Linked DNA regions of Geothrix sp. 21YS21S-2. The main gene of each other region encodes a partner of the protein of the gene in region 2 in a complex. Links are inferred from orthologs where the notes say so. Each region holds a gene or a part of one and is shown on either strand. Other genes may lie near its edges.

What was found.
Region 1: the proteins of secY (region 2) and secA are in contact, whole or in part, in a crystal structure (PDB 3DIN), measured with the Thermotoga maritima proteins. The link is inferred for Geothrix sp. 21YS21S-2 from one-to-one orthologs. Residues at the interface, in WP_004081795.1 of Thermotoga maritima: Glu108, Gly109, Glu110, Glu111, Ala236, Glu237, Arg238, Arg239, Ile240, Thr241, Ile242, Gln243, Tyr244, Ala245, Arg246, Arg247, Val248, Thr249, Gly250, Arg251, Arg252, Val253, Tyr254, Gly256, Ala257, Ser258, Thr259, Tyr260, Leu261, Pro262; in WP_004082002.1 of Thermotoga maritima: Glu261, Ala262, Arg263, Lys300, Ala301, Arg302, Thr303, Ile304, Ile305, Leu323, Tyr324, Asp325, Pro326, Val329, Ser330, Tyr333, Ile336, Lys340, Phe345, Val349, Glu363, Phe364, Tyr374, Ser375, Gly376, Gly377, Glu393, Ile395, Thr482, Ser483.

What each region holds. Positions count from the first base shown.
Region 1 is NZ_CP132910.1:2,212,789-2,218,867, forward strand. What follows is about bases 1,282-4,470. They hold secA (preprotein translocase subunit SecA), read right to left. Parts: upstream 4,128-4,470; coding sequence 1,482-4,127; downstream 1,282-1,481. Other genes in these bases: rapZ (RNase adapter RapZ), read right to left, coding at 1,282-1,426; ndk (nucleoside-diphosphate kinase), read left to right, coding at 4,284-4,470. Outside these bases: RAH40_RS09800 (PilZ domain-containing protein), read right to left, coding at 1-385; more of rapZ, read right to left, coding at 575-1,281; more of ndk, read left to right, coding at 4,471-4,703; RAH40_RS09820 (hypothetical protein), read left to right, coding at 4,886-6,079. UniProt on the Escherichia coli protein: Required for protein export, interacts with the SecYEG preprotein conducting channel.
Region 2 is NZ_CP132910.1:2,967,957-2,973,727, forward strand. The notes cover bases 1-2,881. They hold secY (preprotein translocase subunit SecY), read right to left. Parts: upstream 2,174-2,881; coding sequence 827-2,173; downstream 1-826. Other genes in these bases: infA (translation initiation factor IF-1), read right to left, coding at 1-180; RAH40_RS12980 (adenylate kinase), read right to left, coding at 177-830; rplO (50S ribosomal protein L15), read right to left, coding at 2,199-2,666; rpmD (50S ribosomal protein L30), read right to left, coding at 2,670-2,867; rpsE (30S ribosomal protein S5), read right to left, coding at 2,868-2,881. In the rest of the region: more of rpsE, read right to left, coding at 2,882-3,335; rplR (50S ribosomal protein L18), read right to left, coding at 3,409-3,771; rplF (50S ribosomal protein L6), read right to left, coding at 3,781-4,317; rpsH (30S ribosomal protein S8), read right to left, coding at 4,352-4,747; RAH40_RS13020 (type Z 30S ribosomal protein S14), read right to left, coding at 4,760-4,945; rplE (50S ribosomal protein L5), read right to left, coding at 4,955-5,509; rplX (50S ribosomal protein L24), read right to left, coding at 5,689-5,771. UniProt on the Escherichia coli protein: The central subunit of the protein translocation channel SecYEG. Consists of two halves formed by TMs 1-5 and 6-10.

The DNA.
Region 1 (6,079 bases), 750 kb from region 2 along the record:
AACCGATGCGGCTCTGGCTGACCTTGAAGTAGTTTACGTAGGCACGCACCAGGGAACCGCCCAGGGACTCGGTCGAAGGCGCCGTGATCACGCCGATGGTCTGGTCGCCCAGCATGCGCGCGAACTGGATGGCAATGATCTTCTCGCCGGCCCGCACGACACGGCCCTGGGTCACGAAGCTCTCCGCCCCGTCGCCCTCCGGAAGGGCGATGGCCACCTCGCACTGGCTGCCCACGGGCAGGGGTTCGGCTGCGGTCAGAAGGAGCCCGCCCATGCTGATGTTCACGGCAATCGCGGCAAGGATGGCCTTGCCCTTGACCATGACCGTCACGCGGTTCTCAACGGGGATCCGCTTGGCCGTCCTTGACTCGATGGTCCCGCTCATGGTTGACCTCCCCAGGAGGAAGAAATGCCTGCTTCGACGGCACCCGAATTGACTTCCAATCATTCTTGCAAAAACCCGGCACTTGGGAAGGTAAATTTCGCCCTCCTGATAGGAATATCGTCACAACACAAGGTATTCTTGAGAACCCTCACAGGGGTTCATGGCCCCGCCGGGGGCCCCGCCGATGCCCTATCCGTGTAACTCCCGATGAGTCAACACTAACTTTGGAATGTCCCTTCGCAACCGCTGGGCCAACATCTCCACCAGGGCGACGCTCCGGTGCTGGCCTCCGGTGCACCCGATGGAAATGGTGTGGTAGGCCCTGCCCTCCTGCTGGATGTAGGGCCAGGCCCAAAGGATCCAGTTCTCGGTCAGGGCCAGGAACGTGCCGAAGATGTCTGATTTGAGGAGGAAGTCCCGGACCGGGATATCCTTGCCGGTAAGTGGCTTGAGTTCCGCAACATAGTGCGGATTGGGCAGGAACCGGGCATCCAGGACCATATCGGATTCCGGCGGGACCCCATGCTTGAACCCGAAACTGATGAGCCGGAGGGTGGTGCCCTCCACCGGGAGGTCCGGCAGCAGCTCGGAGATGCGATGGCGCAGCTGGGAGAGCGTCAGGTTGGTGGTGTCGATGATGGCCGTGGCCATCTCCCGCACCGGCACCAGGCTCTCGCGCTCGCGCTTGATGGCCTCGCTGAGGCCGCCGTCCTTGGCCAGGAAGTGGGGCCTGCGGGATTCCGAGAACCGGCGCAGGAGGGTGTCGTCCTGGGCCTCCACGAAGACCACGTAGACGGGGATCGAACTGTCGAGGAGGCGGTCGACCAGGGCCGGAAGTTCCTCGGCGAACTCGGGATGGCGGTTGTCCATGCCCACCGCCAGCCGGGGCCGGCTGGGGTTGAGCTTGGCCTCCAGTTCCAGGAGCGGCTCCAGGAGCCGCGCCGGCACGTTGTCCAGCGCCGTGCAGCCGGCGTCCTCCAGGGCGCTCAGCACTGAACGCCTTCCAGCTCCCGACATGCCCGTCACGATCACCAGTTCCATGGAACTAGCGAAACATAAAGCGGGCCGGATGTCAGCCGGAATTTTCCTGTTGTCCCTACTCTTCCTCGAGTCCGCCGGCCGAGAAGCGCATCACCCGCTTGACCACGTCGCCAGGAAGGCCCATCTCCACGAGGGAACCCCGCTCGTCCGGACCCAGCTCGTGCATCTCGGAGGGTTCGCGGAAGAAGGACTCGTCGTCGGGGATATAGGCGGGCTGGGGTTCGACCCGGTAGAGGTAGCTGATGATCTCGTCCTCGTACCCGAACCGCATCTGCTCGAAGTATTCGTAGCTTTCCCGTTTGTACTCGACCAGGGGGTCCTTCTGGCCGTAGCCGCGGAACCCGATGGCCTCCTTGAGGTGGTCCATGACCAGGAGGTGGCGCTTCCAGGCGGAGTCGATGATCTGGAGGATGGCGACCCGCTCGTGCCAGCGCAGGACATCCTCGCTGCCCAGGCGGCGCTCCTTCTCCTCGTAGGCCTCGGCGACCAGGGCGGCCAGCTTCTCGATGGCCTGGGCGCTGCCCATGAGGGCGATCTCGTCCAGGTCCACGCCGTCGAGGGCGTAGAGCTGCTCGAAGCGTTCCTTGAAGCCGGCGACGTCCCGCTCGCCCTTCTCGGGGAGGTAGTCGTGGACCAGGCCTTCCACGATCTCGGCGGCCACGCGCAGCACGTACTCCTTCGTGTTGCCCCGCAGGATCTCGCAGCGCAGGCCGTAGAAGAAGATGCGCTGCTTGTTCATCACGTCGTCGTATTCGAGGAGGTGCTTGCGGATCTCGAAGTGGTGGGCTTCCACGCGCTTCTGGGAGCGCTCGATGGCGCGGGTGACCATGCCCGCCTCGATGGGCTCATCATCGTTCATGCCCAGGGTGCTCATCATGCTCTTGATGCGGTCCCCGCCGAAGATGCGCATGAGGTCGTCTTCGAGGCTCAGGTAGAAGCGGGAGGAGCCGGGGTCGCCCTGGCGCCCGGCGCGGCCGCGGAGCTGGTTGTCGATGCGCCGGCTCTCGTGGCGCTCGGTGCCCAGGATGTGGAGCCCGCCGGCCTCGATGACCTCGGCCTTCTCGGCCTCGGTCTGCCTGGCCATCTCGTCCACCAGGGCGAGGAACTCGGCCGTCTCGCGGCCGTCCTCGTGGTAGATCTCGACGCCGCGCTTGCCGGCCTCCATCTTGGCCATGCCCTCGGGATTGCCGCCCAGGACGATGTCGGTGCCGCGGCCGGCCATGTTGGTGGCGATGGTCACGGAGCCCTTGCGCCCGGCCTGCGCGATGATCTCGGCCTCCTTGGCGTGATGCTTGGCGTTCAGCACGACGTGGCGGATCTTCGCGGCCTTGAGGGCCTCGGACAGGTCCTCGCTGCTCTCGATGCTGGCCGTGCCCACCAGGATGGGCTGGCCCTTGCCGTGCAGTTCCTTGATCTCGGCGACGATGGCGGCCTTCTTGCCGGTCTTGGACGCGTAGACCGTGTCGGCGAAGTCCGAGCGGATCATGGGCATGTTGGTGGGGATGACGATCACTTCGAGCTTGTAGATCTGAAGCAGCTCGCGCGCCTCGGTCTCGGCGGTGCCGGTCATGCCCGCCAGCTTTTCATACATGCGGAAGAAATTCTGGAAGGTCACCGTGGCCAGCGTCTGGTTCTCGGCGTTGACCTCCACGCCCTCCTTGGCCTCGATGGCCTGATGGAGGCCGTTGGACCAGCGGCGGCCCGGCATCATGCGGCCGGTGAACTCGTCCACGATGACCACCTCGAGGCCCTTGCCGTCCTCCTTGTCCCGGACCATGTACTCCACATCCCGCTTGTAGAGGTTGTGGGCCAGCAGGGCCTGGTTGAGGCCGTGGAGCGTCTCGATGGCGGAGGGATCGTAGAGGTTGGCCACGCCCAGGATCTGTTCGGCGTGCCGGATGCCCTCATCCGTCAGGGTGACCTGGCGGTCCTTCTCGTCCACCTTGAAATCCACCTCGGGCTTGAGCTTGGGCACCACGGCGTCGATGCGGAAGTACTTCGACGTGTCCTCCTCGCTGCTGCCGGCGATGATCAGCGGGGTGCGGGCCTCGTCGATGAGGATGGAGTCGACCTCGTCGACGATGGCGAACGTGAAGCCGCGCTGGGTGAAGTCCTCCAGCGACCACTTCATGTTGTCGCGCAGGTAGTCGAAGCCGATCTCGTTGTTGGTGGCGTAGGTGATGTCGCAGCCGTAGGCGGCGCGGCGCTCGTCGTCGGTGAGGCCGTGCTGCACGACGCCCACGGAGAGGCCCAGCCAGCCGTAGAGGCGCCCCATCCACTCGGCGTCGCGCCGGGCGAGGTAGTCGTTCACGGTCACCAGATGGGATCCCTTCCCCGCCAGTCCGTTCAGGTACAGGGGCAGGGTCGCGGTGAGGGTCTTGCCCTCGCCCGTGCGCATCTCGGCGACCTTCCCGTAATGGAGGACCATGCCTCCAATGAGCTGCACATCGAAATGACGCATGCGCAGCACCCGCCTGGACGCTTCGCGAACCACCGCGAAGGCCTCGGGCAGGATGTCGTCGAGAGTCGCCCCTCCTGCAAGCAACTCCTTGAAATAGGGAGTCTTTGCCTTCAGGTCGTCGTCGGAAAGCTCCCGGATCCCCGCCTCGAGGGCGTTGATCTCCTGGACCTTGGCCCAGAGGCGCTTCAGCTCGCGATCGTTTTTCGAGCCGATGAATTTCTTAAGGAGGTTGTCAAGCATGCTGGGTTCCAGTTCCGTCAAGCTCTCCATTTTACATGCGGCGCCACGAATTGCCCACCTTGCGTCGTGAAATCACCGGAGGGTTGCATTCTTGACCATTGCGCTTGAGTGTTCCCGGACCCTCGGGCAAACTGTTGGATTGTTTATGGAGCATCAATGAGCATCGAGCAGACGTTTGGGATCATCAAGGCCAACGCCGTCCAGGACGGCAACATCGGCAGGATCCTGTCCGCCATCGAAAAGGCCGGCTTCACGCTGCGCGGCATGCGCCTCGCCCGCCTCACCCCCTCCATCTGCAAGGGATTCTACGCCGAGCACGTCAACAAGGGGTTCTATCCCGAGCTCGAGGCCTTCATGACCGAAGGTCCCGTGGTCCTCCTCTGCCTGGAGGGCGAGAATGCCATTCTCCGCTGGCGCGAGCTCATGGGCGCCACCGATCCCGCCAAGGCCGCCGAGGGCACCCTCCGCAAGCTCTTCGGTGAGAACATGGGGCGCAACGCCACCCACGGCTCGGACTCCCCCGCCTCGGCCGCGCGGGAGGTAAGCTATTTCTTCAGCGTCTTCGATCGGGTTTAAACATATCAACAATAATAAAAAGGGGCCTTTTTAGGCCCCTTTGTTGTTCCGGGTGGCGAACCGCGGAAGCTGTTGACGTCCTCCCGGACGCCCAGTACTGTGATGTCGAATAGTAAATTAACAACATAAGTCCAGGGTGCCCGAATCCGGCATGTCCCGCCGAAAAATGGAAATAATCCTGTATGTCTAATCTGATCTATGTCTGCAGACGGGAGTCCAGCGACCTCGCCGGTGGGGCCCTCCTGGAGCGCGTCGCGGACTGGATCACCCCGCCGCCCATCAAAGGATTCGCCCATCGGATCCGGCAGGCCCCCGGCGAGGCCGTGTGCCTCACGGGACCGGGGGGCGCCGGAGGCCTCGAGGGGACCTCCGGCCGGGTCGGAGCCTTCGTGGGGGACTGGCCGGAGTGGCACCGCCCCGGCTCGGCGATCCCGGACGGGTCCTTCGCCCTGGTGCGCTCCGACGGGGGTCTCACCGAACTCTGCTCCGACTACGGCGGCACCCGCACCCTCTGGTATGCCATCACCGACACCGATTTCTTCGTCTCCACCTCCCAGCGGGCCATCATCTGCCTGCTCCAGGGCCTGAGCCTGAGCCGGCCAGGGTTCGCCTGGTTCCTGTCCTCGGGGTCCCTCGGCCCTTCGGGAGCCTGGGACACGCGGATACGCCGCCTGCCCCGGGGGGCCCGCCTGACCCTCGACCGGGCCCGCTGGACCCTGTCCCTGGTCACGACCTCCATCGTCTTCCGCAACCTGCCCATGCGGCGGGAGGAGGCGCTGGAGGGCCTCCGCCACGTCCTGGCCAAGGCCATCGGGTCCTGCCAGGGGCTTTCGCCCCAGTGGATCCTCCCCCTGTCGGGAGGCTACGACAGCCGGATGCTGCTCGCCACCCTGTACGGCACGGGTTTGCGCCCCCGCACCGTGACCTGGGGCCTGGCCGCATCGCGCACCCAGCGGGGGAACGACGCTTTCATTGCCGAGAAGCTCGCCAGGCACTATGGGCTCCGCAACGACTACCTCCTCACCGAGCACTCCGTCGCCCCCCCCCCTGTCGTGGTGGACGCCTTCATCGAAGCCCACGGCGGAACCACGGATGCCCTGTTCCCCTACCTCGACGGGCTCAGCCTCTGGGCCCGCTTCGCCCTGGAGGGGGTGGACGGGATCATCCGGGGCGACGAAGGGTTCGGAACCATCTCCAGACCAGAACGCCACCACAGGTACGCCCAGGACATGATCCTCCTGAGCGAGCTCATCGGGGACGAGGCCGCCGAGGCCGTGGCCGACGGCCGGCAGACGCTTCCCCGGGAGCTGCGGCGCGAACCCGAGGAAACCGTGCAGACGTACGGCGACCGTCTCATCCACGCCTGTTTCATTCCG
Region 2 (5,771 bases):
GTAAGGGGTGACTTCAACCAGGACCCTGTCGCCAGGGAGGATGCGGATGAAGTTCTTCCGCATCTTGCCGCTGATGTGAGCCAGGACCTGGTGCTTGTTTTCCAACTCGACCCGGAACACGGCATTGGGCAAGGACTCCACCACTGTGGCTTCGAGCTCAATGGCTTCTTCTTTGCTCAAGCTTGCTCCTGGAAAAGTTCAAGGATGGTGGCGTGGATCGCATCGGGCGCGAGGTTGCCGTCGACGGTGCGATAGTTCGGCCTCTCCTTGTAGAAGGCCTGGAGAGGCTGGAAGGTCTTGTTGAATTCAACCATCCGGCTTCTGAAGGCCTCGGAGCAGTCGTCGGCGCGGTGCTTCAGCGGACTGTGGCACAGATCGCAGACGTTCTCCTGGTGGGGCCGCTTTGTGACGAGGTGGTAGATGGCGCCGCAATCGTTGTTGCTGCACACCATGCGATCCACCACACGGGCTTCCAAGACACTCTCGGGGACGAAGATGTCGATCACGAATCCGAGGCCGATTCCCTGGGAGGAGAGGAAAGTCTCCAAGGATTCAGCCTGTTGCAGGGTCCGGGGATATCCATCAAACAACACATCTCCGCTCTCGTTCTGCAGCCGCGCGAAAACAAGACCGTTAACCGTGTCGTCATCCACAAGCTTGCCACTGGCCATGAGGGCCTTGGCCCGAAGGCCAATCTCCGTCCCTTTCGAGACGGCATCTCTCAGAATATCACCTGTAGACAGGTGTATCAAAGACCTTTTTTGAACCAGGCGCTTGGCCTGGGTTCCCTTTCCGCTGCCAGGGGCCCCGAGAAGGATATGGATTTTCATGGCGTCTTCGCTCCCGAGCGTGCCAGCCGGCCACCCCGGATGCGACCCTTCTCCAGGAACCCGTCGTAGCGGCGCATCACCTGATAGCTCTCAAGCTGGGCCACGGTATCCATGGCCACGCCCACGACGATGAGGAGGGAGGTTCCGCCGAAGTAGAAATTCAGTCCCGGCATGGAATTGGTGATCACGAGGGGAACGATGGAAACCAGGGCCAGGTAGACGGCGCCCGCGAAGGTCAGCTTCGAGAGGATGCTGTCCATGTAGACCGAGGTCTCCTTGCCGGGCCGGATGCCGGGGATGTAGCCCCCGGACCGCTTCATGTTGTCGGCGGTCTCGTCCGGATTGAAGACGATGCTGGTGTAGAAGAAGGCGAAGAAGATGACCACGCCCACGAAGATCGGGGTGTAGGTCCAGAAGTGGGACTGCGGGCTGATGTAGCTGGAGGCCTTGCTCAGCCACTCCCACCGCGTGAACTGGGCGATGGTGGCGGGGAAGAAGATCACCGAGCTGGCGAAGATCACCGGCATGACGCCCGCGGTGTTCACCTTGAGGGGCAGGTAGGAACTGCGCTGGCTGGCCATCCGGGAGGAATCCACCCGGCGGGCGTAGTGGATGGGGATGTTCCGGTAGGCGTTCTCCACGAGGACGACGGCCAGGAGGACGACGGTCATGGAAGCCAGCAGGAGGAGGAAGACGCCCGGAGGGGCCACGTTGCCGGCGCCCTTGAGGGACGCCATGAACATGGTGCCGATGGTCTCCATCGCCTTGGGCAGGCCCGAGACGATGCCGGCGAAGATCAGGAGCGAGATGCCGTTGCCGACCCCCCGGTCCGTGATCTGCTCGCCGATCCACATCACGAAGATGGTGCCGGTGGATAAGGTAAAGGCGCACAGGATCTTGAAGCCGAGGCCGGGATTGATGACCACGTCGGGCCCCAGGCTCTGGGCCAGGGACGCGATGCCGAAACCCTGCACGAAGGCCAGGCCCACGGTGAGGAACCGGGTCCACTGGTTGATCTTCTGGCGGCCGGCCTCGCCCTCCTTCTTCTGGAGGTTCTCGAGGGCCGGGACCACCGCGCCCATGAGCTGGAGCACGATGCTGGCCGTGATGTACGGGGTGATGCCCAGGGCGAACACCGAGAACTTCTTGAAGGCGCCGCCCGAGAACAGGTCAACCACGTTCAACAGATCCCCCGCCTTGCCCAGGTTCTTGGCCAGGGCTTCGGCGTTGACGCCGGGCACCGACACGTGCACGCCGAGCCGGTAGATCACCAGCATCGTCAGCGTGAACAGCAGGCGCTTGCGAAGTTCGGGGTTGGAGAACAACTGCCGGAGCTTTTCCATGCGTTTCAAATCCTAACGGGAAGGACTACTTGGACGCCTGCTTGGAGCAGGGGGGCTCCTGGATGGTGCCGCCGACGGCCAGGATGGCCTCGCGGGCGCCCTTGGTGACGCGGTCTGCCACCACGGTGATCTTGTGGGTCAGTTCGCCGCGCTTGAGGACCACGATCCCGCCCATCTTGGGGTCAAGCAGGTTCTTGTCCTTCATGGCTTCCAGGCACACGGTCTCGCCTTCGGCGAAATGGGTGCTGATGAAGTCCAGGCCCAGCTCCTGGAGCTGGATGGCATGGATGTTGGTGAAGCCGCGCTTGGGGAGGCGGCGGTGGAGGGGCATCTGGCCACCCTCGAAGCCGCGCTGAGAGCTGTAGCCCCGGCGGGACTTCTGGCCCTTTTCGCCGGCTCCGGCGGTCTTGCCGTTGCCGGAGCCCTTGCCCCGGCCGATGCGCTTGCGGTTCTTCGTGGCGCCCTCTGCGGGCCTGAGTTCGTTGAGCTTCATGTCTTACCCCTTCACCGTGACGTCGATGAGGTAGGGAATGCGCTTGACCATGCCATGCACATTCGGCGTGTACTCGCACTCCCGCTTGTCTCCGACCTTCTTGAGACCGAGGGTCTGGAGGAACGCACGATGCTTGGGCACGGTGCAGATGCTGGAGCGCCTGAGGGTGATGACGACCTGCTTGCCGAGGAGCTGGGACATTTAGGCCTCCGCCTGATCCAGGCCACGGTTGGTCATGACCGTGTAGGGATCCATGAGGTTCTTGAAACCCTCGAAGGTGGCGCGAACCACGTTGTGGGGGTTGGAGGAACCGAGGCTCTTGGTGAGCACGTTGTTGATGCCGGCGGCTTCCATGATGGCGCGGACGGCGGCGCCGGCGATGATGCCGGTGCCCTCGGGAGCGGGCTTCATGAGGACCGAACCGGAGCCGAAGCGGCCGGTGATGGGATGGGGCAGGCTGCGGTTGGGCGACACGGGAACGTGGATCATGTTCCGCTTGGCGCTCTCGATGCCCTTCTTGATGGCGGAAGGCACTTCCAGCGCCTTGCCGAGGCCGAAGCCCACCTTGCCGTTGCCGTCGCCCACGACCACCAGCGCGCTGAAGGAGAAGTTCTTGCCCCCCTTCACGACCTTGGTGACGCGGCCCACGTAGATGACCTGGTCCTTCATTTCGCCTTGCTGGTCGCCGCTCTGGGAGTTGGGCTTGGTGTCTGGTGCATTGTATGCCATGTTCCTCACCCTCCTAGAACTGGAGCCCGGCAGCCCGGGCGCTGTCAGCCAGCGCCTTGACGCGGCCGTGATAGACATAACCGTTGCGGTCGAACACCACGGACGTGATGCCCTTTTCCTTCAGGCGAGCGGCGATGCTCTCCCCGACGGCCTTGGCGGCTGCGATGTTGGAGCCGGAGGCCAGGGTTTCCCGCAGGCCCTTTTCGAGGGACGAGCTGGCGGCGATGGTGACACCCTGGGTGTCATCCACGGCCTGCACGTAGATCCTCTTGAGGCTCTTGTAGATGGTGAGACGCGGACGCTCGGGGGTGCCGGAAATGCGGCCCCGGATGCGATTCTTGGTCTTCTGACGGCGGATCGAGATGTCGTTAGCCATGGTTGCTCCCTACTTCCCGGTCTTGCCGGCCTTGCGGCGGATGACTTCACCCGTGTACTGGACGCCCTTGCCCTTGTAGGGCTCCGGCTTCCGGTACTTGCGGATGTCCGCTGCGACCTGGCCGACCAACTGGCGGTCGATCCCGGTCACGACGAGGTGAGTGTTCTTTTCCACGGCGATCGTGATGCCCTGGGGAGCGGCATAGTTGATCGGGTGGCTGTAGCCCAGGTCGAGGCGGAGGTTTTCGCCGTCCATGGCAGCCTTGTAGCCGACGCCGACGATGTCCAGTTCCTTCTTCCAGCCCGTGGTCACGCCGACGACGGCGTTGTTGATCAGGGCGCGGGTGAGGCCGTGGAAGGCCCGGTTCTGGGCTTCGTCATTGACGCGGGTAAGGTTGATGGAATCGGCCGCGACTTCGACGGTGATCCCCTGGGGGATCGGGCAGGTCAGCTTGCCCTTGGAGCCTTCGACGACGGCCTCAGCCCCGTGGATGGTCACTTTGACGCCTGACGGCAGTGCCACTGGCTTTTTTCCGATGCGAGACATGATGGTTTCCTTGGAAAGGGTTGGAGAGCGGTTTCTACCAGACGTGGGCCAGGACCTCGCCACCGAGGTTCTGCTTGCGGGCGTCCTTGCCCGTCAGCAGGCCCTTGGGCGTGGTGAGGATGGAGATGCCCAGGCCACCCTGGACCTCGGTGATCTCCTTGACGCCGGCGTAGACGCGGAGGCCGGGGCTGGAGATGCGCTTGAGGCCGTGGATGACCGACTCTCCGGTCTTCACGTACTTGACCTGGATGATGAGGTAGTCGCGGCCCTCGTGCTCGACGGCCTTGTAGCCGTGGATGTAGCCTTCCTGCTTCAGGATGGCGGAGAGACGCTCCTTCATCTTGCTGGCGGGCACGACCACGGCGTCGTGGCCGGCCATGATGCCATTGCGGAGGCGGGTGAGGTAATCGGCGATCGGATCAGTGTTCATGGATGCCTCTCCTTACCAGCTGGACTTCTGGACGCCCGGGAGCTCGCCGGCGAGGGCGTGCTTGCGGAAACAAAGGCGGCAGAGTTCGAACTTGCGCATGTAGCCCCGGGGACGGCCGCACACCTTGCAGCGGTTCCGGTGCTGAGTGGAAAACTTGGGCTTGACGCTGTCCTTGTAGATCTTGTTGGTGCTAGCCATGTGGGCTCCCTATTTCCGGAAAGGCATGCCCAGGTGGGCAAGCAGGGCACGGGCCTCGGGGTCCGTGGGCGCTGAAGTCACGAAGGTGATGTTCATCCCCTTCATCTTTTCAACCTTGGAGTAGTCGATCTCCTGGAAGATCAGCTGGTCCTTGAGGCCGAGCGTGTAGTTGCCGCGTCCGTCGAAGGACTTGGTGGGGACGCCGCGGAAGTCGCGGACGCGGGGGAGCGACAGGCTCACCAGGCGGTCCAGGAATTCCCACATGCGGTTGCCACGCAGGGTCACCATGCAGGCGATGGGCATGCCCTCGCGCAGCTTGAACTGGGCGACGCTCTTCTTGGCCTTCCGGACGACGGCCTTCTGGCCGGCGATCGCGGTGAGCTCTTCCACGGCGACGTCCAGGACCTTGATGTTCTGGATGGCGTCGCCGACGCCCATGTTGATGACGATCTTGTTCAAACGGGGCACTTGCATCGCAGAGGTGTACCCGAATTCCGATTGAAGCTTCCCGGCCACTTCGGCGTGGTAACGGGCCTTGATGCGGGGTTCCGCACTAGTAGGCATTCTTTCCTCCATTTCCGGGGGACGACTACATCCCCAGGGTTCGGGAGGGCGAAAGGGCTTGGTACCGGCGGTCCGGCCCGTTTCCTTCCAACCTCGGTTGTCAAAGTGTTCCGCCGACGGACATCCATCGGCGGAATGGCCATTCTCTCACAGATGTGAAGGAACGGGATGGAAAATTCTTACTCGGCCCGCTTGCGGGTGGGCTTCTGGGTGGTGGGGTCGATCAGCATCACGTTGGAGGCGTGGATGGGAGCCTCCTTGG